3 regions of the Halomonas sp. DP4Y7-1 genome follow, and region 1 is predicted to be linked to each of the others. Evidence: predicted binding sites of a transcription regulator. Region 1 holds the regulator's gene; each other region holds the start of a gene.

Region 1 (7,971 bases):
GCGGTGCTGGGGCTGCAATGGAGCGTTGTGCTGTTCTATGCAGTGTTGCTGCTGATACCCCCCCTGTTGCCGCTGCCCGACTACCAGTCCCGCATCCTGGGACACCTTACCGTGTTCGCCGAGTTCGTTTTCTGGGGTATCTGGTGGCCCTTCGTGATGGTCAGCATGGTCGTTGCGGGGCGGCTGTGGTGTGGCCTGCTGTGCCCTGAAGGGGCGATATCGGAGGCGGCCAGTCGCGTGGGGCTGGGGCGTGCGATACCACGCTGGATGCGCTGGGGTGGCTGGCCCTTGGTGGGTTTTGTCATGACCACCGTGTATGGCCAATTGATCAGTGTCTATCAGTACCCGAAGGCGGCACTGCTGGTGCTGGGAGGCTCAACCGTAGCCGCCGCCCTGGTGGGGGTGGTCTACGGCAAGGGCAAGCGTGTCTGGTGCCGTCATCTGTGTCCCGTCAGCGGCGTCTTCGCACTGCTTGCCAAACTTTCGCCGCTGCACGTTCGCACCGAGCCAGCCAGCTGGCACCGCTATGGCCAAAGACGGCGCAGGGGCGAAGTAGCTCGCCAACCGGCTCCAGACTGTCCCGTGCTGCTTCCACTCAAGCAGCTGGACAGCGCCAGTGATTGCCATCTGTGCTCACGCTGCACCGGCTACAAGAGCGCGATTCATCTAGAGCTGCGTGCCCCCGGGGCTGAGGTGATCGCTCCCCCTCCCCAGCGGCCGGCCACCGTGTGGGAGTACCTGCTGGTGGTGTTTGGGCTGCTGGGTGTGGCGGTGGGTGCCTTCCATTGGTCTGCGAGTCCCTGGTTCGTGGCGGCCAAGCAATCGAGCGCGGTGTGGCTCTATGGTCATGGTGCGGGCTGGCTGCTGGATGCCACGGCACCCTGGTGGCTGCTGACCCGCTACCCTGAGCAACACGATGTGTTCAGCCTGCTCGATGGCGCTCTGCTGTTGGGCTATATCGGTGTGACGGCGCTGACCCTGGGAGGCTGGACAAGCGCGCTGCTGGGGTTGGCCAATCTGCTGCTGGGCAGGTGGTCCTGGCGGCGCCTGTGGCACCTGTCCTATGCGCTGATTCCTCTGGCCGGCGGAGGTGTGTTTCTGGGGCTGTCGATGACCACCCTGACGCTGCTGCGTGGGGATGGCTGGCAGCTGCTGTGGGCCGATGATGTGAGAGCGCTGCTGTTGACGCTTGTGGTGGTGGTCAGCGCTTGCTTGAGCTGGGGCCTGCTCGGACGTTACGTATCAGGCATGCGGCGTGGCCTGGCCATGGGGCTGATGGTGCTGGCCCAGGCGCCCGTGGTGGGCGCCTGGTGGTTGCTGTTCTGGGGCTGGTAATGCCGCTATCGCGGGAGTGCGACAGGACTAGGCGGCATCCAGGAAGGGCGCCTTCATGGCGTCGATGATCTGGCGCATCTCCTCGTCGGAGGTGATGTAGGCGGGCATGGTATAAAGCCATCGGCCGAAGGAACGCAGCCACACTCCGCGTGAGCGGGCGATGTCAGCCGCATGGGCAAGAGCGGAGGCATCGTGCACTTCGATGACTCCGGTAGCTCCCAGCACGCGCACGTCAGCGACAGCAGGATGCTGGCGCAGACTGTCGTCGCCGGCCAGCTCGCGGGTCAGGATGGCATTGAGGTGCGAGATCTTGCCCAGGTAGTCCTCCTCCTCGAACACTCGCAGGCTCTCCAGCGCAACCCGACAGGCCAGCGGGTTGCCCATGAAGGTGGGGCCATGCATGAAGGCATGCAGCTGGCTGTCACCGATGAAGGTGTCATGGACGCGGGTGGTGGCCAGGGTGGCGGCATGACCCAGGTAGCCGCCGGTCAAGCCTTTGGACAGCACCATGATGTCGGGCGTGATATCGGCATGGTCGGCGGCGAACATCTTGCCGGTGCGGCCAAAGCCGGTGGCGACTTCATCGAACACCAGCAGGACATCAAACTCGTCACACAGCGCTCGTGCGCCGCGCAGATAGTGCGGTGACGTCATGTTGAGACCACCCGCCGCCTGCAGCAGGGGTTCCATCAGCAGGGCGGCTATCTCGTGGTGGTGTTGCTCAAGCACGCTGCGTAGCGCCGCCAGATCCGCCTCGACCTGTTGCGCAGTGGCGCCGTAAGGCGCCTTGGGTGCCGGCGCGAAGTGGTGTTCGGGCAGGTAGCCGGCAAACAGCGAGTGCATGCCTTCCTCCGGGTCGCACACTGCCATGCAGCCGGCGGTGTCACCGTGGTAGGCCTTCATCAACGACAGCATCCGGCGCTTGCCCGAATGGCCGCGCAGATGGTGGTACTGGACGGCCATCTTCATGGCGACTTCCATGCCGACGGAACCGCTATCGGAGAAGAACACGTGCTCGAGTCCTTCGGGTGTGAGTCGCACCAGCTCCCGCGCCAGCTGATCGGCGGGATCGTGGGTCAGCCCGCCCAGCATGACATGGCACAGGGTGTCAGCTTGTTGCTTGATGGCGTCGACCAGGCGCGGATGACCGTAGCCATGAATCATGCACCACCATGAGCAGGTCGCATCGAGCAGAGATTCGCCGGTGTCCAGGGTGAAGCGGGTGCCGCGCCCGCCGACCACCCTGGGTGCGGCTGTTTGTGTCTTGAGGTGGGCGTAGGGGTGCCAGACGGGAGAGGGCATTTCGGCTCCTGAGGGCATAGTAAACCAAAAATATTTCCGAGAGTTTACCATTGCTCCCGCGGCTCCCACCAGCCGGGTAGGCTCCGTCAGGCCATTCAGGGATGCTGGGCGTCGACGCGCTTGAGGAAACGCTCGAACAGAAAGGACTCCTCGTTCTTGAGGGACCGGCTGAGGCAGTCGATGAACTCCCGGCGTGGATAGGTGAAGACGCGCGGGGCCTTGTAGGCATCCAGATCGATGGCGATGATCGTACCGTCGACCACCAGGAAGTTGTCGGTATGCAGGCCTCGACAGTGAATGCGGTCACGATACAGCGCTTCCAGGATGTCCAGGTAGCGCTCCTGCAAGGCGGGATCATCGAGTACTAGCTGTTTCAGCGCCACACCATGGACGTTGGCGGTGACCAGACGGTAGCGCTGAGCGTCAAGAATGGTGGGCGTGTCGATTCCCAGGCGCTCCAGGCGACGGGCTACGTAGCGAAAGTTGTGTCCCGGGTAGCGGCGAATGCCCAGGCGGTAGCGCCAGCGATCGCTCGCCTTGGGTGTGAAGGTCTTGATAAAGGCATCCTGGTCCGGGTCGTAGTGGACCTCGGTATACTTGCCAGTCTGGATAAGCTGCATGATGTCCTTTGAAGCGAGGCGAAATCGGAGGGTAGGGCAGGGTCAGCGCAGTGGCCGAGGGCCTCAGGCGTCTTCGTCGAAGCGTGCGACGAACAAGGCCTCAAGAGCGTCGAGCACTGCATCGGCGTCGGGACCTTCTGCTTCCAGGGTCAGCACGGTGCCGCAGGGGGCCGCCAGCATCAGCAGGGACATGATGTTGGCGGCATCCCCACAGCGCTGACCGTGGTGCACGGTCACGGAGGCGTCGAACGCCTGACAGCAGGTGACCAGGCGAGTGGCCGCCCGAGCGTGCAGCCCGCGGCGATTGGTAAGGGTCAGCTCGCGTCTGGCCACGCTCATTGTGCCCCGCTGTCCAGACGACGTTGCTGGCCAAGCTCGCGGTGGCGCAGGCGTATTCTCGGGTGGTCGTCGACCAGCGCCGCGGCGATGCTCTCGGCCAGATAGACCGAGCGATGCTGCCCCCCGGTGCAGCCTACGGCCACCGTCAGATAACTGCGCTGGCTGGCCTGATAGCGTGGCAGCCAGTTGCGCACCCAGGTCAGGATGTCGCGCTTCATGTCGGCGACGTCTTGATAGTGCTCAAGGAAGGCGATCACGCTTTGATCGCAGCCGTTGGCATCCCGCAGCGATGGCTCCCAGTAGGGGTTAGGCAGGCAGCGTGCGTCGAACACGATGTCGGCGTCAGGGGGCACGCCACGCTTGAAGCCAAAGGACTCGATGGTCAGGCTCAGCTGGCCGCTGCGATGATCGGCCACCTGCTCGGCGATGCGTGAACGCAGCTCATGTACGGACAGGCGGGAGCTGTCGATGATCAGATCTGCCAGGTCGCGAATGCCAGACAACGCCTTCTGCTCGGACTCGATGGCCTCGGCCAGGGTCATGTCGGTATTGCGGGTCAGCGGGTGACGGCGTCGAGTATGGGAATAGCGTTCCAGCAGAATCCGCGCGTCGCTGGTGAGATAGACGACCTGGCAGTCGATGGGACCTTGCTTCAGCGCCGTCAGCTGCGCGGGAAAACGCTCCAGCGCCTCGGGCAGATTGCGCGCATCGACACTGACGGCAATGCGCTGTGAATGTCCATTCTCCAGCTCTTCGACCAGTGACCCCAGCAGCGTCGCTGGCAAGTTGTCAATGGCATAGAAGCCCAGGTCTTCGAGAGCCTGAAGCGCCACGGACTTTCCCGAGCCAGAGCGACCACTGATGATCACGAGCTGCATGTCCTGTCTCCTTGGCAGGGGGCGATAAGAGGGCAGTAGGTGTCAGGCGGTCACCGCGCGGTGACAGCCAGATCACGCTCGATCAGAGCGTGCTATCTAGCTAGATGGTAATCAGCTAGAGGTTAATCAGCGAGGCCCCTGTTAGCGAGGCGCCATTCTTCTAGGCGCCAGGCAAGGCGTGCGCCATCAAGACATAGGATCAAGGCGCTTTCGGCGTGTGCCGTCAGGTCGTGGCGTCGCCGGGGGCTTGCTGGCGAATCGCTTCCTGCAAGCGCTCGTGCAGCTCGCGCTGGGACGTCGCGTGGCGCAGGCGATGTCGGGTATCGGCGTCATTCATGACCCCGGCCACCTGTCCCAGCAGGGCAAGGTGAGCATCATCCGCTTCCTCAGGCACCAGCAAGACAAATACCAGGTCCACCGGTTCGCCGTCGATGGCGTCGAAATCAATCGGCTCTGCCAGCTTGAGAAAGCCAGAGATAGGGGCCTTGCAGTGAGGGTTGCGAGCATGCGGAATGGCCACGCCATTGCCGATGCCGGTGCTACCCAGACGTTCGCGGCCGATCAGGCGACTGAAGACTTCCTGGCTATCCAGGCTTGGTGTGTTCTGCGCAATGAAGGTGCTGAAAAATTCCAGCACCCTCTTCTTGCTGCCCCCCGGGACGTCAAATAGCGTGCGCTCGGGGGGGAGAATGGCATCCAATGTCATGAGAGGTCAGCGAATTCCGGCGCCTTGGGCGCGGGCTTGGGATTTTTCCTTGTGCTTGACGAGCTGGCGGTCCAGCTTGTCGGCAAGGGCGTCGATGGCGGCGTACATGTCGCCGTCCTGGGCTTCTGCATGCAGGTCTGCACCGGCAGCGTGAAGCGTACAGGCAGCCTGTTGGCGCTCCTTCTCCACCGAGAGGGTGACCTGCACATTGGTGATGTTGTCGTAGTGGCGCTCCACACGGGCGAGCTTCTCTTGTACGTAGTCACGCAGGGGATCGGTCAATTCGACGTGGTGGCCGGTAATGTTGACTTGCATGACAAGGCTCCTTGCTCTTGCGGGTGGTAGCTCGATTGTAACCCTTTTTCCGATCCTGCAAACCCCCCTGCTTCTACGCATTAAGACGCAGATGTCGTGCGATATTTCAAGCGCTTGCGCTTTTCATGCAACTGCGCTACGCACTCTGCTCTTCGCCTGTCTCGAGCCTTCTGGCCGGGCTCAGCGCAGGCGCTTGCGCTCGCTTGAAGAGGGAATATTCATCGCTTCTCGATACTTGGCGACGGTGCGTCGGGCGACGTTGACACCGTCTTCGGCGAGCAGCTCCACCAATTTGCTGTCAGACAGCGGTTTGCGAGGCGGCTCCTGCTGGATCAGCGACTTGATCATGGCGCGTATGGCAGTGCTGGAATGGGCATCCCCATCCTGACCAACCTGGCTGGAAAAGAAATACTTGAGCTCGAACACTCCCCGTGGCGTATGCACGAATTTCTGGGTCGTCACCCGGGAGATGGTCGATTCGTGCATCTCGACCTTGGCCGCAATGTCTGCCAACACCAGCGGTTTCATGGCGGCTTCACCCTGCTCGAGGAAGTCGAGCTGCCGCTCCATGATTTCGCGTCCGACCCTCAACAGGGTGTCGTTGCGGCTTGCCAGGCTCTTGATCAGCCAGCGCGCCTCCTGCAGGTGGTCCTTCAGAAACTGGTTGTCCTGGCTCTTGTCGGCCCGTCGGATCAACGCCGCATAGTCGGGTTGAATGCGCAGGCGTGGCATCGCCTCAGGGTTCAGCTCGACGCGCCAGCCTTCTTCGGTGTGGCGGACCACCAGATCGGGAATGACATAGTCGTTGTCGCTGTCGCCGTACTGGCTGCCAGGCCTAGGGTCGAGGCCACGGATCAGTTCGATGACATCGTCCAGCTGCTCTTCGGTCAGGCTCAGGCGGCGCTTCAGCAGACGACGATCACCGCTGGCCAGCGCCTCGAGAAACTGGCGTACCAGTCTTCCCGCCTGGGGCAGAAGGGGGGTGTCACGGGGCAGGCTGTCCAGTTGCAGCTGCAGGCATTCGCGCAAATCTCGGGCAAATACACCGGTAGGTTCGAATTGCTGCAGCCTGGCCAGCACCGACGCCACGTCCTGCAGGGGCGGGGCAGCAGCGTCGTCATCGGCCAGGCCCTGGGCGATATCGTCAAGGTGTCCCACCAGGTAGCCATCGCCGTTGACCGCGTCAATCAGGCACTCTGCGATGCGCCTGTCATTATCATTGAGGTCCAGCAGGGCCAGCTGCCAGCTAAGGTGGCCATGCAGGGATTGCCCGCTGGCCTGGCGCTCGAAGTCTGGCGCCTCGGCGCTGCCGGCCGGGGCGGTGCCAAGGTCTTGATAGGTATCGGACCAGTCGCTGTCGACCGTTAGCTCGGAGGGGATCTCGTCGGCCCAGTCGTCGTCCTTGCTGTCCTTGACCTGCAGCTCGCCGAATTCATCCTCCAGCTCGAGCATCGGGTTGGCCTCGAGCGCCTGCTGGACTTCCTGGCGCAGGTCCAGCGTGGAAAGCTGGAGCAGGCCAATAGCCTGTTGCAGCTGAGGGGTCATGGTCAGCTGGGTGCCGATCTTCAGCTGCAGTGACGCCTTGAGGGCCATGATGTGACTTCCGTTCGTGGAGCTGAAAAGCCTTACCCTAACGGCGGGTCAGGTACCATGCAAGCTTCTTGCCAACTTGTGGGCAGGGGGTGGCGCGCAGGGCTTGCAGTGCCCCGCATGCGCGTCAGTGCAAGGTCGAGCGGGCGCCATGAAGACCCTGCCAACATAGCGGCCCGGCAGCGCCCGTGGTGGCTAAAGGCGAAAGTTTTCGCCGAGATAGACTTCCTTGACGCGCTGGTTGGCAAGGATCGACTCGGCACTGCCTTCGGCGATGATCTGGCCGTCGCCGACAATGTAGGCGCGGTCACAGATGTCCAGCGTCTCGCGCACGTTGTGGTCGGTGATCAAGACGCCGATGTCACGAGCCTTGAGCTGGCGAATGATCGACTTGATCTCGCCGACGGAGATCGGATCCACCCCGGCAAAGGGTTCGTCGAGCAGAATGAAGGCGGGTTCTGTGGCCAGGGCTCGGGCGATCTCGACCCGGCGTCTTTCCCCGCCGGACAGGCTCATGCCCGGGTTGTCGCGAATGTGGCTGACATGGAAGTCTTCGAGCAGTTGCTCAAGGCGCGCCTGGCGACCGTCCCGGTCGAGGTCCTTGCGGGTCTCGAGGATCGCCATGATGTTGTCGGCTACGGACAGCTTGCGGAAGATGGAGGCTTCCTGGGGCAGGTAGCCAATACCCGCCAGTGCCCGCTGGTGCATGGCCGCGCGGCTCAGGTCGTCATCGTCGATGCTGATGGTGCCAGCATCCGCCCTGACCAGTCCGACGATCATGTAGAAGGAGGTGGTCTTGCCTGCGCCGTTGGGGCCCAGCAGGCCCACAATGCTGCCCTGTTCGATGGACAGGCTGATGTCCTGGACGACGCGGCGCTTCTTGTAG
Region 2 (7,971 bases), on a different contig from region 1:
GCCCGGCGCTGGCTTGGCTTGAGGCGCGCACCGAACCTCTGACGCTGGCCTGATCGCAACCTCGCCGGCGATCTCGCCGACACGCTTAGCGTCAGAGCAAACCAAGAAGGGCTCCGCCATGGCGGAGCCCTTCTGTCGTTTCATGGCAGGCCACAACGTCCTTACAGGAAGGGATTCTTGACCACCGGGATGAACATGAAGCGTAGATTCCAGTCGGCGTCCCACTCGTCACCGCGAATCACGCTGCGCTGAATCTCGGCGGCCAGGCGAACCGGCGTATTGCCCATGCGGATCACATTGGAGTACCCCAGGCCAATCGGGAAATTGACCTTCTCTCCACTGTCCGCTTCCCAGTTGATCCGCACGTTGGGAGTCATGCCCACCAATTCGGTGCCACTGAGTCGATAGTTGAGAAAGTACTGAAGGTCGGTCTGGCTGGTGTGCTCCCGATCATCTTCACCGGCATAGGACCACCAATGCTGGGCCAGCAGGCCCATGTTCCATCCACCAGGATTCGGCGCCAGGCGCGCGATCAGCGCCGCAGGGCCGGCCTGGAACTTCCCCTGCCCCAGTACATCGTGCTCTGCGGTCGGGAAAATCTGCGTCATCCCCAGCCCCCAGATCACGCCATCGCTGCGAGCCGGGCCGGCCAAGGTGACCAGCGCCGTGTCACCGAGCCCCTCCGTCCTGCCCCGATGGGGGGCATTGCGACTCCATTCATCTGGGTCGATATCCAGCGGACTGCCACCACGAGCCAAGGTCCCGAAGCTCTCGTCCATGGGCGAGGAGTTGTACTGGAAGACGGGGCGCACCACCAGGTTCCAGTTATCCTCGGCCAGCTCGAACGGGAAGGACATGACGGGCTGGAACTTGAAGGAGTTCGACCAGCGCCCATCGAAGTCATCACCATCGAGATGGGTGTAGTCGTTCTGCATCCACAGCATCCAGGCGGAACCCACCGGGTTGGTGGTTTCCTTGGCAATGGCAGCGAGGTCATCACCGGCGGCTGGGGTCTGCTCGCTGTGAGCGGGGACCGTGACCGGACGGCCGGAATCCTGAGCGTAAGCGCCCGTCGCCAAGGCACAGAAACACAAGCTCAGCAGGCTAAACCTGCCAATACGCGAAAAAGACATGGGAAAGACCCTCTCAGAAGCGCAGCAGCACTGCTGAAGCTGCAAACGTGGTGACAAGAGCGTGGCGGCTCAAACAATGTTTGGAGAGAATATGCTATTCCGCCATCACTCTAGATCACTCATTGGCCGTTTGTGATACGCCCCTTGAGGTAGGTCAATTTCAACAGAGAGGTTATGCCCTTGCTACGGCCACCACGCTCAATCGTGGTCCTCGGCCAGCGAAGGCAGCAGCACCTTCAGCTTGCGCGTCAGCGTGTTGCGACCCCAGCCAAGCAGCTCTGCCGCTTCGCCCTTGCGTCCCGCGGTGTGCTTGAGCGCTGTCTCGATCAGAATGCGCTCGAAGTCAGGCACGGCCTCTTCCAGCAAGTGGGTATGGCCAGCGGCCAAGGCACCGTCAGCCCAGGCGCGAAACGCCTCACGCCAGTCCCCTCCGGCAGCCACGTCATCCCCCCCACGCAGCTCCGGCGGCAGGTCTTCGACCAGCACCTCGCGCCCGGAGGCCATCACGGTCAGCCAGCGGCAGGTGTTCTCCAGCTGGCGCACGTTGCCAGGCCAGTCCACCCGGGTCAGAAACTCCTCGGCGTCCTGGGTCAGTACCTTGACGTCGGTGGATAGCTCCTTGGCGGCCTCGGCCAGGAAGTGCCTGGCCAGCCGCGGAATATCCTCACGCCGCTGGGACAACCGCGGTAGATGAACGCGGATCACGTTCAAGCGGTGAAACAGGTCCTCACGGAAACGCCCATCGGCCACCAGTGTCTCCAGATCCTGGTGGGTGGCGGCGATGATCCGCACATCCACCTTGACCGGCGTGTGTCCCCCGACCCGATAGAACTCGCCGTCGGCCAGCACCCGCAGCAGCCGAGTCTGGGTTTCCGACGGCATGTCGCCGATCTCGTCGAGAAACAGGGTGCCGCCGTTGGCTTGTTCGAAGCGCCCCTGACGACTGGCACTGGCACCAGTAAAGGCTCCCTTTTCGTGACCAAACAGCTCGGATTCGATCAGATCCCGAGGAATGGCGGCCATGTTGAGGGCGATAAAGGGATTGCCCGCGCGAGGGCTATGCTGGTGCAGGGCGCGTGCCACCCGCTCCTTGCCCGTCCCTGACTCGCCGTTGATCAGCACGGTGATGTGCGAGTGGGCGAGTCGGCCGATGGCACGAAAGACCTCCTGCATGGCCGGCGCTTCACCAATGATCTCTGCATCCAGGCCTTCGGGAACGCTGACGGGCCGTTGGCGTTCTCGCACGTGGGCGACCGCTCGGCGCACCAGGGCAAGTGCCTCATCGACATCGAAGGGCTTGGGCAGGTACTCGAAGGCGCCCCCCTGATAGGAGGCTACCGCACTGTCCAGGTCGGAGTGAGCGGTCATGACGATAACCGGAAGATCGGGGTGCACCTCACGCACCTTTGCCATCAGGTCCAGTCCATCGATGCCCGGCATACGAATATCGGTGACCAGAACATCCGGGGGTGAGGAGAGCAGACGATCCAGAATCGTATCGGCACGCTCGACCGCTTCCACCTGCAAGTCAGGCTGAGCCAGCGCCCGCTCCAGCACCCAGCGAATGGCGCGATCGTCATCGACGATCATTATACGAGCGGCATCAGTCATGACTCATCTCCAGGGGAATCAGCAAGCGAAATTCTGTGTGTCCGGGGGCGGACTCGCATTCGATCAGCCCGTCGTGCTGGTGCAGCACCGACTGGGCAATCGACAGCCCCAGGCCGCTGCCTTCGGCCCGTCCGGATACCATTGGATAGAACAGGGTGTCACGCAGGGTGTCGGGAATACCTGGCCCGTTGTCGATCACACTGACATCGCAGACCAGGCGATGACGCTGGGCCCCCAGAGTGAACTGGCGTCTGGCCCGGGTCCGCAGGCTGATCACGGGGTCTGGGGTGTCCGACTCGACCAGAGCCTGCACTGCATTGCGCGCAACGTTGAGCACGGCCTGGATAAGCTGTGCTTCGTCACCGATCAGCTCGGGCAGGCTGGGATCGTAGTCTCGCTCGATGCGGACCTGGGGCTGCTCTACCAGCAGCAGTGCCCGGACACGCTCCAGCACCCGGTGGATGTTCAGAGGCTCCCTGCGGCTCACTCGGTTCGGCCCGAGCATGGAATCGACCAGGTCCCTGAGTCGATCCACTTCCTCAATGATGATGCGGGTGTATTCCTTGAGCGCGGGTGTCTGCTCGAGGTCACGCTCCAGCAGCTGTGCGGCGCCACGTATGCCGCCCAGTGGGTTCTTGACCTCGTGAGCCAACCCTCGCGCCAGCACCTTCATGGTCTCCTGGCGCGACTGTAGGGCCTCTTCTCGCGAGATCCGCAACAGCCGGTCCCGCGGCTCCAGCTCGAGCAGCAGGCTATCCCGAGCCAACGGCGTCACCGTGTAGTCCACCGTCAAGGGTTCGCCACCGCCGAGGGTCAGCCGCGCCTCACGCTGGGTATAGGGGTGCAAACCGTCTCTGGCACGCGCCAGCACGTCGGCGATATCGTCTTCTCCGCCGACCCAATCTCCCAGCGGTACGCCGATCACTCGGGCAGCGCTGACAGCCAGCAGGGCTTCCGCTGCGGGATTCATCCACGTTGGACGCAAGTCCTCATCAAGCAGTACAACCGCCGTGGTGAGGTGTTCGATGATGCCTGACGCCATGAGCGTATCCTGAGCAGATGAAGTCGTTCAGCCGAGCGTGAGGTGCACCCCCTGCGAGGCGCTGAAGGCGCCATCCCGAAGCAGGCGTCGTCAGCGAGTGCACTTCCTTAATGCAAGCAAGAAGCGGGCCAGACTCGCTTTCACCTAGACGATGACCACCGTGGTGCGCCGTGTACCCGCTGCCGTCCCACGGGGGAGCCTGGACACTCCTCCCCATGGACATGCTACTGCACCAAGCTGGTGCACTGCACTGGTTTAGGGCTTATGCCGAATGGGATTGGAGCCACACCAGCGGGCCACCCGGGACCGGCGTGACTCCGGCCAGATGTCTGAGCTGCCAGGGGGACAGGGGGACCAGGGGGAACGGGAACAAGGGAGACAGGGAGCATTCGCTATCTACGATGACGGCCCATGGCGGGAAGTCGCGGGCACCGCAACGCGGGCTCGCTGCACGTGCAGCACGACAGCGTCGCTGCGCTGGCGAACCTTGCGATCAGGGTCGATCACGACCAGGACGATGCGGTGCTCTCCCCGCTCGAGCTGAGTCAGGGTCAGTGGAGAATCCTCCGTCGTCACCAGCACGCCATCGACCTCAAGCCCCAGCACATAACCGGCGTCAAGAGGCGGGCTTACGGCCGCCGCGACCTCGAGGCTGCCGCCAGCGCCGCTGGGCAGCACGCTGCCAGATGCCGGACGGGCAATGGCCAGTACCTCCCGTGCCAGGTAGCCCGGCGCAGCAGCGCTGATATCCCCCGGCAGCTGGGACAGTGCCGGGGGCAGAGGAGCACTCGGCACATGGGAGAGCACCCCTGGCACGAAGCGCTCTCCACCTTCCAGCGGCCGATCGCTATAGGTGACGCCGCCATGACGTTCGACGCGACGATAGAGGGCATCGGCGGCACTCCCCTGGGAGCCATACAGCAGCAGTATCGTCAGCAGCAGGCCTCTCGATACTCGCCAAAGCCATATCCGCTCCCGCCATATCCACCCCCGCCACATCAGCTCCAACCGGCATCGCCGAGCCGGCAGGCGGCCCGACGGCTGTGGCGACATGGCCTGCCGGCAGCGCGGTGGTAGCTTCACGGTGGCTCCTTGATGGGGGTGTCTTGGCAAGCATGCGATGCCTGTCCTGCCAGGCCAAGGGCATCGCTTGCTCGAGGGCAAGGCCAGGCCAAAAAAAATCGGCCCCGCTCAAGGCGGGGCCGATACTCGACGAGGTGTCGTCGTCGCTGGATCAGCAGCTGTAGTACATGTCGAACTCGATCGGGTGCGTGGTCATGCGCAGGCGCTCCACGTCTTCGTTCTTGAGCTCAATGTAGGCATCGATCATGTCGTCGGTGAAGACACCACCTTCGGTCAGGAAGCTGCGGTCTTCATCGAGAGCCGCCAGCGCCTGGTCGAGGCTTTCCGCCACAGTCGGAATGGACTTGCCTTCTTCCGGCGGCAGGTCGTAGAGGTTCTTGTCCATGGCATCGCCAGGATGGATCTTGTTCTTGATGCCATCGATACCCGCCATCAGCATGGCCGCGAAGCACAGGTAGGGGTTGGCGGTCGGGTCAGGGAAACGCGCCTCGACACGCTTGCCCTTGGGGCTGGCGGTGTACGGAATACGGATCGACGCAGAGCGGTTACGGGCACTGTAGGCCAGCATGACCGGTGCTTCGAAGCCCGGCACCAGACGCTTGTACGAGTTGGTAGAAGCGTTGGTGAAGGCGTTCAGCGCACGTGCGTGCTTGATGATGCCGCCGATGTAGAACAGCGCCATTTCAGACAGGCCAGCGTACTGGTCGCCAGCAAACTGGTTCTGACCGTCCTTCCAGAAGGACTGGTGCACGTGCATGCCGCTGCCGTTGTCGCCGACCAGGGGCTTCGGCATGAAGGTGGCGGTCTTGCCGTAGGCGTGGGCCACATTGTGGATCACGTACTTCATTTCCTGAACTTCGTCGGCCTTCTTGACCAGGGTGTTGAAGGCTACGCCAATTTCGTTCTGGCCGGCGTTGGACACCTCATGGTGGTGCACCTCGACCTTCTGGCCGATGGCTTCCAGGGTGTTACACATGGCGCCGCGCATGTCATGGAAGCTGTCCACCGGGGGAACCGGGAAGTAGCCGCCCTTGACCCGAGGACGGTGGCCCAGGTTGCCGCCTTCGACGGCGCGGTCCGTTGACCAGGCACCCTCTTCGGAGGAAATCTTGTACATCGCACCTTCGATGTCGGCCTTCCAGTGCACTTCATCAAAGATGAAGAACTCGGGCTCGGGGCCGAAGAATGCAGTATCACCCAGGCCGGAAGACTGCAGGTAGGCCTCAGCGCGCTTGGCGATGGAACGCGGGTCGCGCTCGTAGCCCTGCATGGTAGCCGGCTCGATGATGTCGCAACGCAGAATCAGGGTCGCGTCTTCGGTGAAGGGGTCGAGGAAGCCGGTGCCGTCTTCCGGACGCAGAATCATGTCGGACTCGTTGATGCCCTTCCAGCCGTTGATGGAGGAGCCATCGAACATCTGGCCGTTCTCGAAGAATTCCTCGTCGACCTCGGAGGCCGGAATAGTGACGTGCTGTTCCTTGCCGCGGGTGTCGGTGAAACGCAGGTCAACCCACTTGACGTCATGTTCATTGATCAGGGCGAGAGTCTTGTCTGACATGTGGTCCTCCAGAGTGAAACTTGTTCGTGACTCGAGCATTGGGGCGACGGCACCAATCCCATGTCACCGACTTCGAATTGGGGGATGATCCAGGGAGCAAAAGGGGTACCGGGATCCTTTGTAGCACGCTCCCGGGACAGTTCCCATGGTGACGTGCTCGACACGATGACACTGTCAGAAACAATGCAGGTTGCGTGCCATCATTGCACCAGCATTGATCAAAAAAATCTCAACCCAATGTTTTTCATAGATTTTAAGTTCTCGCCACTGCTGCTCCAGCATAGCGCATTGGCTCACGGTCATCGCGTCAAAGACCCACTTGTGCACCAAAATGAAGCGCCGGAAACTTTTATGCACCAAAATAACCCTCAACCATCTCGACGCTGAAGTCTGCCGAGGCGATCGCTAGGGGTAAGGGGTCGCTGGAACCTTCTGCAACGCGCGGATACACTTCCTTACGTTTGTCGCCGACCCTCCCGTCACGGTCGGCGTCACCCGCCTCGGAGTGTCGTCGTGAATATCAGCCTGATCATCGATGCCCGCCTGACCGGCAAGGATTTGTCCTGCCGGCTGACGCAGGCACGCCAGCAGATTGCCCTGTTCCAGGGGCGCAGCGAGATCATAGTCATCGACGATGGTGGCATCACCTCTGAACAGCTCGGCGAGCACGCGAAAGACTATCGGCTGGTGCGCGTCCGTCCGGCGCCGATGGGGAGACGCTTCAACCTGGCAGCCTCTCACTGCAATGGGCGAATGCTCGGCTTCTGCCTGGGCCCACTGGACTCAGCCTGGGTAGAACGCATGATGGCCGCGGCTGCCGACGAATCACGCCCCATGGTCAGGCCATCTCGGCCTTGTCCGCTGGCCCTGTTCCAACTTCTGCGACAGACGCCCACACGGGCACTTGGCGTAGAGCGCAACTGGTTCGAGCGCCTGGGAGGCTTTGATCCATCGCTGGACCTGAGCGCCGTAGAAGACCTGGCCACGCGGCTCAAGGCCTGTCGGGCCAATGCGCTGGTACAGCGCGCCTGAGGGGCAGCTACTCAGCAGCCGCCGCGCAACGGCTGTTATGTCGTAGTTGGCCCATGCCATCCTGAGCATGCCTCTACTGCGGCCCTCATGCCATGGCCCTGATGCAGCGGCCCTGATGCAGCGGCTCCCATGCAGCAGCCCCGTACACTCCTGCCAAACGCCAGCCAGGGGCAGGCCCCTCAGCGACCCGCTGGATGACGCTGGTACTCATGTTGATAGAACACCGTCGTGGAGAGCCCTCTCATCAAGGCGTCACAAAGACGTAGTCATATAGACGTTGTTATGCCGTGGCGTCGAAAAACGCCGTCTCAAACAGGCGGACACACAAGAGATGGCACCTCAAGCCACTCCTTTCTTGTCGCCTTCTCGCGCAAAAACGCCTGAAAATGGGGCTTAACGCGTCAAGTCAGCGTCACGCAGGTGCTTGAAAGTTCAGTATCTTGAGAATTCACGGATAGATTGACCGCAACAATGCTGGTCGTTGTCATCACCCAGGCCCTATAATGCGGCCC
Region 3 (7,971 bases), on a different contig from region 1:
GGCCTGATCGTTGTCGCCAGTGCCAGCGCGCAGGCCGACTACCCCCAGCGTGATATCCGCATGATCGTGCCCTGGGGCGCCGGCGGCGGCACCGATGGCATCGTCCGCAAGATCTCCAATCTTGCCGAGGCGTCCCTCGATGGCACCATCTATGTCGAGAACATCGAGGGTGGGATGAGTGCCAATGGTCTGGTCCAGACGCTGGGAGCCCGGCCCGACGGCTACACCCTGGTGGCACTGACCTACGACAGCGTGGTGACGATTCCCTGGCAGGGGATGCTGGCCGGCTTTGATATCGACAAGCTCGACCTGATTGCGCGTATTACCAGTGAACCCGATGCCATCGTGGTGCCCGCAGACTCGGACTATGCAAGCCTGGAGGCGTTGATCGACGCTGCCAAGGCGGCCCCCGGAGAGGTGCGCGCGGGTATTCAGAACATGGGCTCGCGTACCCACCTGACCCTGCTGCAACTGCAGGACCAGGCCGACGTGTCGTTCAAGATCGTGTCCTATCCCGGCGGTGCCGCGCCCCAGAAGGAAGCCCTGCTCAACGGCGAGGTGGACTTTGCACTGACCAGCCTGGGGGATTTTGAGTCGTTGATTTCCGCCGGCAACGCCAAGGGCCTGGTGGAGTTCACCGACGTCCAGAGCGAGAGCTTCCCTGATGTGCCCCCTGCCAGTGAGCTGGGCTACGACATCCAGATGGGCAGCTTTGTCATTCTGGCCGCGCCGGCCAACACGCCGGAAGACGCCCTGACGGCCCTGGAAGCGGCCTATCAGCAGGCCTACGACAGTGAAGAATTTCAGACCTGGCTGGTCGACGTAGGGGTCACCCCCAACTGGCTGGGTGCCGACGAGGTCGAGGCCTGGGCAGAAGATACCCAGGCAGAGCTGTTCGCGCGGATGGATGAGCTCAAGGAAGCCGGCCTGATTGGCCAGTGAGTCTCGGTTGCCGCCGGGCGCCGGCGGCAACCCTTGTGAGGATGTTGCCATGAAACTGCTGCTACGGGCGGGTGGTTGGCTGGGTGGGCGGCGAGGTGTTGTCGCCTGCCTGCTGGCAGTGACCCTGATCTACCTGGTAGAAGCCTTCAAGATTGCGCCACCACTGCATAATGGTGCCCTGACCGCGTCGTTCTTTCCGGTGCTTCTGGGCGTTGTCATGCTGCTGGCACTGGCCTTCGTCGTGCGTGCCGATCGCCACGCTGACGGTGACAGCGCAGAGGACGAGGCCCCGATGAGCGAGTCTGCCCAGGAGGCGACTCAAGAGGCGACTCAAGCGGCGACTTCGGGCGAGCCGGCACCGGCATCAATCTGGCAGGGCGCCCTGGCGGTGACCCTGTCGACCGGTCTCTATATCAGTCTGTTTGCCAGCGTCGGCTACTTTCTTTCTACCTTTGCCTACGCCTTCGCCATGATGCTGATCTTTGGCGCGGGCCGTCCTGCGCTTCGCAGCCTGGGCTTCAAGGCGCTGGTGGCGGTGGTCATCGCGCTGCTGGGATACGCCCTGTTCGAGCTGGTGTTCCAGGTGCGTCTGCCGACGCTGTGGAGGTGACGGCATGGATTACCTGATCGAACTGTCCAAGGGCTTCGCGGTGCTGATGCAGCCGGATATCCTGCCCTATCTCATCGGTGGCTACCTGATCGGTACCTTCTTTGGTGCGGTGCCGGGGCTGACCTCGATGCTGGCCATTGCGCTGCTGCTGCCGTTGACCTACAGCCTTGATATCACCGCCGCGCTGGTGGCCTGTGCGGGCATCTTCATGGCCGGGATGTGCAGCGGCAGCATCACCGCGACGACCATCAATATTCCCGGCGCCCCGGCCTCGATGATGACGGCGATCGAGGGCTATCCGTTGCAGCAGCGCGGCCAGGGCGCCAAGGCGCTGGGGCACGCGGCGCTGGCGTCGATGATCGGTGGCGCCATCGGGGCCCTGCTGCTGATGGTCATGGCACCCCTGGCAACGGATGCCGCGCTGCTGATTCGTACCCCCGGCAAGTTCTCGCTGATTGCCTTTGCGCTGATCGTGATCGTGATCTCTCAGCGCGGGGCCATCTCCAAGGGGCTGGTCGCGACCACCCTGGGGGTGATGGTGGCCACTGTCGGCATCGACGTGATGCAGCCGATTACCCGCTTCACCTTTGGTACTGGGGTACTGATGCAGGGCATCGACATCATGCCGCTGGTCATCGGCGCCTTTGCCGTCAGCGAGCTGTTGGTGCAGTCGCAGAATCGTGCCAAGCGTACCGTCGAGCGGGATGCGATCAAGGCCAGCGCCATTCGCCGGCGCGACTTTATTCCACCGTGGAAAGAGGTGCGCGAGATCGGTCTCTATCGCTATCTCAAGTCGGCCATGATCGGCTACAGCGTCGGTGTATTGCCCGGTGCGGGAGGCTCCATGGCGGCCTTCGTGGCTTACGCAGAGTCCATGCGCAGCTCACGCCACCCGGAGAAGTATGGCAAGGGCTCGGTAGAAGGTATCGCCGCCGCGGAAGGGGCCAACAATGCGATGTGCAGCGGGGCCTTCGTGCCGATGCTGTCGTTCGGCATTCCCGGTGACCCGACCACCGCCATTGTGCTGGGGGTTTTGGTGGTCAACGGCCTGCAGCCGGGGCCACAGTTCCTCGACAGCCAGCTAGCGCTGGTGGCACCGATGTTCATGGCCCTGCTGGTATCTGCGCTGGTGCTGGTGCCCCTGACCCTGTACGTGCTGGGGCCGTATTTCGTGCGCATCGTCTCCATCCGGCGCGACGTGCTGTACGCCAGTATTGCCGTAGTGGCCTTGGTGGGCTGCTATGTGGCGACCTATTCGGTGTTCCAGATGGGCCTTGCCCTGGTATTCGGCGTGCTGGCCTTCCTGCTGCGGCGCCAGGGCTACCCGGTGGCCTGCCTGTTGCTGGGCTTTGTGCTGGGGCCGAGCCTGGAGGAGTACTGTCGGCGCTCACTGTCGCTGTCCGACGGCAATCCGCTGATCTTCCTTACCAGTCCAGACAGTCTGTTCTTCCTGGCACTGACCGGCGTGTTCTATTACTTCATGGTGATAAGAAAGCCGGAAGCCCGTCAGCACGCTTGAGGCGCTGGTCCAGCCACCGTCGCCGTCTTGTATCTGCCAGCAGGCCGCGCTCTGATCCCAGAGCGCGGCTTTTTTATGGATGCCGGCGTCGCAGAGGAAGCTTTGTTGATAGCGCTTTGGCGCTAACGCAACGGTGCTAAAGCGACGGTGACGAAGATCGACAGGGGTCAGGCCGCGTGCAGCGGGCGCGAGGGACCAAAGTGCTCGTAGTGGCGCTGCTCAGGGGCAATACCCAGGGCGGCCAGGTGGCTGTCGATGGCACTCATGAAGGGCTCAGGGCCGACAAAATAGCACTGGGTATCGGCACCCGGCAGCAGTCGGGCGAGCAGAGCCTGTTCAAGGCGTCCCGTGATATCACCGTCGTCTCCATGATCATAGGCACAGATCCGCGTCATCAGCGTCGGGTACTCCCTCACCAGGGCGTCCACTTCGCTGCGAAAGGCGTGGTGGTGGATGTCCCGTGCCGCATGGACATAGCACAGCCGGCGGCCCTGGCTGAGCGCCTGGCGTGCCAGCGGCAGCATCGGCGTCTGGCCCACGCCACCGCTGATCAGCATCACCGGCCTATCACTATTGTCCAGCGTCAACTCTCCGGCGGGAGGCAGCAGCGCCAGGGTGTCGCCAACCTGCATCTGCTGGTGCAGGTAGTTGCTGACCCGTCCGCCTGGCTCCTGCTTGACCGAGATGCGGTAATCGCAGCCGTTGGGGCTGCCGGACAGGCTGTAATGGCGGTGGACGGTCTCGCCGTCGATGCGCAGTTGCAGTCCGATGTACTGACCCGGCAGCGCATCGGCGACCGGCTGACCATCGCAAGGTGCCAGGATGAAGGAGCGAATGACCTCACACTCGCGCTGGATATGGGCAATGCGAAACTCGCGCAGGCCCTGCCAGCCACCGGGGCGGCCAGCGAAGGCCTGATAGCGCTCGGCCTCTGCCGCGATCAGCAGCTCGGCCAGGTCGCCATACAGGGCTCCCCAGGCGTCAGCGATCTCGGCGGTGACGGCATCGCCCAGGACGTCGCCGATGGCGGCCATCAGGCACTCGCCAACGATGGGGTACTGCTCGGGCTGGATGCCCAGTGAGACATGCTTGCTGATGACGGATTGCATCTGCTGGCGTACCGCCTCGGGTTGCTGGCGCAGCCCCACGTAGGCGAGCACTCCCCGTGCCAGGGCCTTGGGCTGGCCGCCGTCGGCCTGGTGGGCCTGGTTGAACACCGCCTTGACCTCTGGGTAGCGCTCGAACATCAGCGGGTAGAAGCGGGCAGTAATGGCGTCCAGATGCTCGGCGACCAGCGGGGCGGTAGCATCGATGATGGCGTCTTGGGCAGCTGTGGTCATGGTAGGTCCTGTCAGGGAAAGGTGGTGACGAAGGTGCCGTGCATCCTTCATCTTGGCGTCTTGGCGCTGTCGTATCGGAGGCATGGCTCGCTGCGGACTAGTCGCAGTCCTGGCGAGGTGGTCAGCCAGGCTGTCGCAGCGGGTCGGAGGGTGGCCGTTCGCGCCCGTGCTGAAGCGCTGCGCGTTTTAAGATCAACAACGTGGTGACGCGTCAGGCTCCCTCTGCCTGATGTCTCAGGAGCAAGGGGCGTGCCCAGGCGTCATGGGTGCGCCAACTTGCCGCGGCCCTGGCAGGATCGCCAGCGAGAATGCGGGCTGGGGCGGGCTAGGGCAGGCTGGGTCGGGCAGGACGAGCGCGATCGAGGGGCGAGTGAATGTTGCCTAGTGTCATATCGACAGGGTTATTGCTATCTTTTTGACACTGGTCATGTCAAAAGGACAATGCGAGTGGTCGATTTTCTTCAACAGCTGCGTGGACTGCTGCAGCGGCTGGGTGACCAACAGGGGCCTGAGCTCGCCGAGGCCTGGCAGGGCGTGCTGCGCTCGCTGGTGGCGAGAACGTCGGCGGACGCCAGTGCCTTGCTGGTCGTACACGGGCCAGGGCTTCGACCCGTGGCGATTCAGGGCCTGCCTGAAGGGGTCGCGGGCAGAACCTTTGTTCTCCAGGACCATCCTCGCCTGGAAGCTATCGCCAAGGCGCCCGGGGTCTGTCGCTTCGCTGCCGACTGTGGGTTACCCGATCCCTATGATGGCCTGCTGGATGACGGCCTGACCCCGGTGCATGACTGCCTGGGTGTCCCGCTGCGCGATGGTGGCGAGCTGATCGGCATGCTGACCCTGGACGCGCTGACCCCGGGAGCCCTCGCCGACTTGGATGACGAGGGTCTGCTGGCTGCTGCCGAGCTACTGGGCACCTGCCTGCGCCTGTCGCAGCGTCTGGACAGTGCGCGTTTGCAGCTGGCCCTGAACCATGCTCCTGAGGGCCATCGCAACCAGCGCCTGGTGGGCTGGCGCAGCGCCACCATGCGCAAGCTGATGGCGTCGGTCGAACTGGTGGCAGCTACCGACATGAGCGTGCTGGTGCACGGGGAAACCGGTGTCGGCAAGGAGCGTATTGCTCACGCCCTGCATCATGGTTCGCGCCGCGCCGGGGGGCCCCTGGTGGTGGTGAACTGTGCGGCGTTACCGGCATCACTGATCGAAAGTACCCTGTTCGGCCACCGGCGCGGCGCCTTCTCCGGGGCGGTGAGCGATCACAAAGGCCACTTCCAGATGGCCGACGGTGGCACCCTCGTGCTGGATGAAGTGGGAGAACTGCCACTGGAGCTGCAGCCGAAGCTGCTGCGGGTGCTGCAGGAAGGGGAAATTCAGCCCCTGGGCAGCGATCAGCTGCGCCATGTCGACGTCAGGGTGGTGGCGGTGACCAACCGGGACCTGGCCCAGGAGGTGACCCAGGGACGCTTTCGTGAAGACCTCTATCATCGGCTCAGCGCCTTTCCCCTTGAGGTCCCGCCGCTGCGCCAGCGCCTGGATGACGTGATGTTGCTGGCCGGACATTTTCTCGAGCAAAACCGGGTGCGACTTGGCGTCGGCAATCTGCGTCTTAGCGACCAGGCGCGTGCAGCACTGCTCGCATGGCACTGGCCGGGCAACGTGCGTGAGCTGGAGTCCCTGCTGGCCAGGGCGTCGCTGCTGGCGATGGCCGAGGTCGACCGGCTGGCGTCACCGGATGCACGACGCAGAAGCCTGCGTATCGATACCGTCCACCTTGGACTGAAGACACCTCCTCTGACGCGCTCAGCCGCCCACCTCGATGAGCAGGTGAGTGCTCAACGTGGGACGGCACATGACCTATTGCCGCTCAGGGAGGCGACGGACGAGTTCCAGCGCGATTGCATCAGCCAGGCCCTGGCCATGGAGCAGAGCTGGGCCGGAACGGCGCGTCGGCTGGGCATGGACCCGGGCAACCTGCACCGGCTGGCCAAGCGGCTGGGGCTGAAGGCCTGAGGGGTGCCCGGAGGCACTAGCGAGGCTGCTATCTGGAGGCGGCCAGCAGGGGGAAGGTCGGCCTGGCATCAGCAGTGCCTTTGATGTGCATCATGGTGGCGATAGCCAAAGCGGGCCAGACTGGACAAGACCAACGGCTTTACTCGGGTACTTGTCATGTCCTCCATTGCCGATCGCCTGCCGCTGGCACGCCTTGCCTTTCGTCCCTTCTTCTTGCTGGCGGCGGCATTCAGCCTGCTGTCGCTGCTGCTGTGGCTGGGCTACTGGCACGGCGTGTTCCTGCTGTCGCCCCGGGCGGGCATGCTGTGGTGGCACCAGCACGAAATGCTGTTTGGCGTGGTGGCCGCGGTGGTCTCGGGTTTTCTGTTGACCGCGGTGCAGACCTGGACGGGACTGCGTGGCCTGCACGGTGGTCCACTGCTCGGGCTTGTAGCGCTGTGGCTGGCGGCGAGGCTAGGGCTGGCGTTTCCCGGCTTGCCCGAGCCCCTGGTAGTGGCGCTGGACGTCGGCTTTCTTGCGCTGGTCTGTGCGGTGATGGCGGTGATGGTCATTCGTGCCAGGCGCTGGCGTAATCTGGTCTTTATCCCGGTGCTGGCGATTCTGGCCGGGGCCAATCTGGGCAGTCACCTGGGGGTTGCTCGGGGAGACCCGGAGCTGGTACGTCAGTCCTCCTACCTGGCGGTCATGCTGGTCACGTTGATCATGGCCGTGCTGGGGGGGAGGGTCATCCCGATGTTCACCGCCAACCGCATGGGACTCAAGCGACGACCGTCGCTGGGATGGCTGGAAGGTGCGGCACTGGGCAGTCTGGCCGTGGCGGTGCTGCTGCAGCTGGCCCGGACGTTTGGCATTGAGCTGCCTGATGCCCTGCTGGCCAGTATTCTGTTGTTGGCGGCAGTGCTTCACCCGCTGCGTCTGATCCGCTGGCAAGGGGTGGCCACCGCGCGGGAGCCGCTGTTGTGGAGTCTGCACCTGAGCTATGCCTTTGTCCCATTGGGACTGCTGCTGTGGGCGTTCGGGCTGTTCGGTGTCGGCCGCGTGGAGCTGGGCATTCACGCCATCACGGTGGGCGCCATGGGGACCATGATGCTGTCGATGATGTGTCGCGTGTCGCTGGGACATACCGGCCGTCCGATGCGCTGCCTGCCGGGGGTCGGCGTGGCCCTGGGGCTGCTGATCATCGCCGGACTGTCACGCTCGCTGCTGTTGGCGCTATGGCCTTCGGTAACCCACTGGGTCTACAGCGCCAGTATTGTGTGCTGGTGCGCCGGCTACGGACTGTTCCTTCTGCACTACCTGCCGATACTGAGCGCACCTCGCCTCGACGGCCAGATGGGCTAGCAGCATGTCGGCAAGCCTCTATCTGTTCATGAAATCGCTGCATGTGACGCTGGCCGTGTTCAGCGTGCTGTTCTTCGCCTGGCGCTGGTGTCGCGCCATGCAGGCCGGTCCAGCGGTTGGCTCCCCCACGATGAGAAAGCTCCCTCATGTTCTGGACAGCCTGTTGCTGGCGGCAGGGGTAGCGCTGATGGTGTCGACTTCCCAGTGGCCTC

What was found. Region 1 encodes sigma-54, which starts transcription at its own class of promoters, with help from an activator protein. Its sites were predicted from a motif close to TGGCACNNNNNTTGCTNT; they were not measured.
Region 2: a site for sigma-54 is predicted at 3,900-3,917, ahead of glnL (nitrogen regulation protein NR(II)). Genes of this name have one in related genera too.
Region 3: a site for sigma-54 is predicted at 4,649-4,666, ahead of hmpA (NO-inducible flavohemoprotein). Genes of this name have one in related genera too.

What each region holds. Positions count from the first base shown of each region.
Region 1 is NZ_JAHVKS010000004.1:122,062-130,032, forward strand. Features, by position in the region: gene KUV72_RS09500 (4Fe-4S binding protein) at 1-1,335, shown strand, start outside; gene bioA (adenosylmethionine--8-amino-7-oxononanoate transaminase) at 1,363-2,637, opposite strand; gene KUV72_RS09510 (hypothetical protein) at 2,733-3,257, opposite strand; gene KUV72_RS09515 (HPr family phosphocarrier protein) at 3,321-3,590, opposite strand; gene rapZ (RNase adapter RapZ) at 3,593-4,474, opposite strand; gene ptsN (PTS IIA-like nitrogen regulatory protein PtsN) at 4,698-5,180, opposite strand; gene hpf (ribosome hibernation-promoting factor, HPF/YfiA family) at 5,187-5,495, opposite strand; gene KUV72_RS09535 (RNA polymerase factor sigma-54) at 5,676-7,088, opposite strand; gene lptB (LPS export ABC transporter ATP-binding protein) at 7,281-7,971, opposite strand, start outside.
Region 2 is NZ_JAHVKS010000008.1:39,422-47,392, forward strand. Features, by position in the region: gene KUV72_RS14965 (aminopeptidase P family protein) at 1-53, shown strand, start outside; gene KUV72_RS14970 (hypothetical protein) at 162-1,133, opposite strand; gene ntrC (nitrogen regulation protein NR(I)) at 1,332-2,744, opposite strand; gene glnL (nitrogen regulation protein NR(II)) at 2,737-3,786, opposite strand; gene KUV72_RS14985 (hypothetical protein) at 4,183-4,869, opposite strand; gene glnA (glutamate--ammonia ligase) at 5,021-6,427, opposite strand; gene KUV72_RS14995 (glycosyltransferase family 2 protein) at 6,941-7,459, shown strand.
Region 3 is NZ_JAHVKS010000008.1:123,802-131,772, reverse strand. Features, by position in the region: gene KUV72_RS15395 (Bug family tripartite tricarboxylate transporter substrate binding protein) at 1-942, shown strand, start outside; gene KUV72_RS15390 (tripartite tricarboxylate transporter TctB family protein) at 992-1,552, shown strand; gene KUV72_RS15385 (tripartite tricarboxylate transporter permease) at 1,557-3,071, shown strand; gene hmpA (NO-inducible flavohemoprotein) at 3,239-4,411, opposite strand; gene norR (nitric oxide reductase transcriptional regulator NorR) at 4,853-6,418, shown strand; gene KUV72_RS15370 (NnrS family protein) at 6,575-7,759, shown strand; gene KUV72_RS15365 (SirB2 family protein) at 7,764-7,971, shown strand, end outside.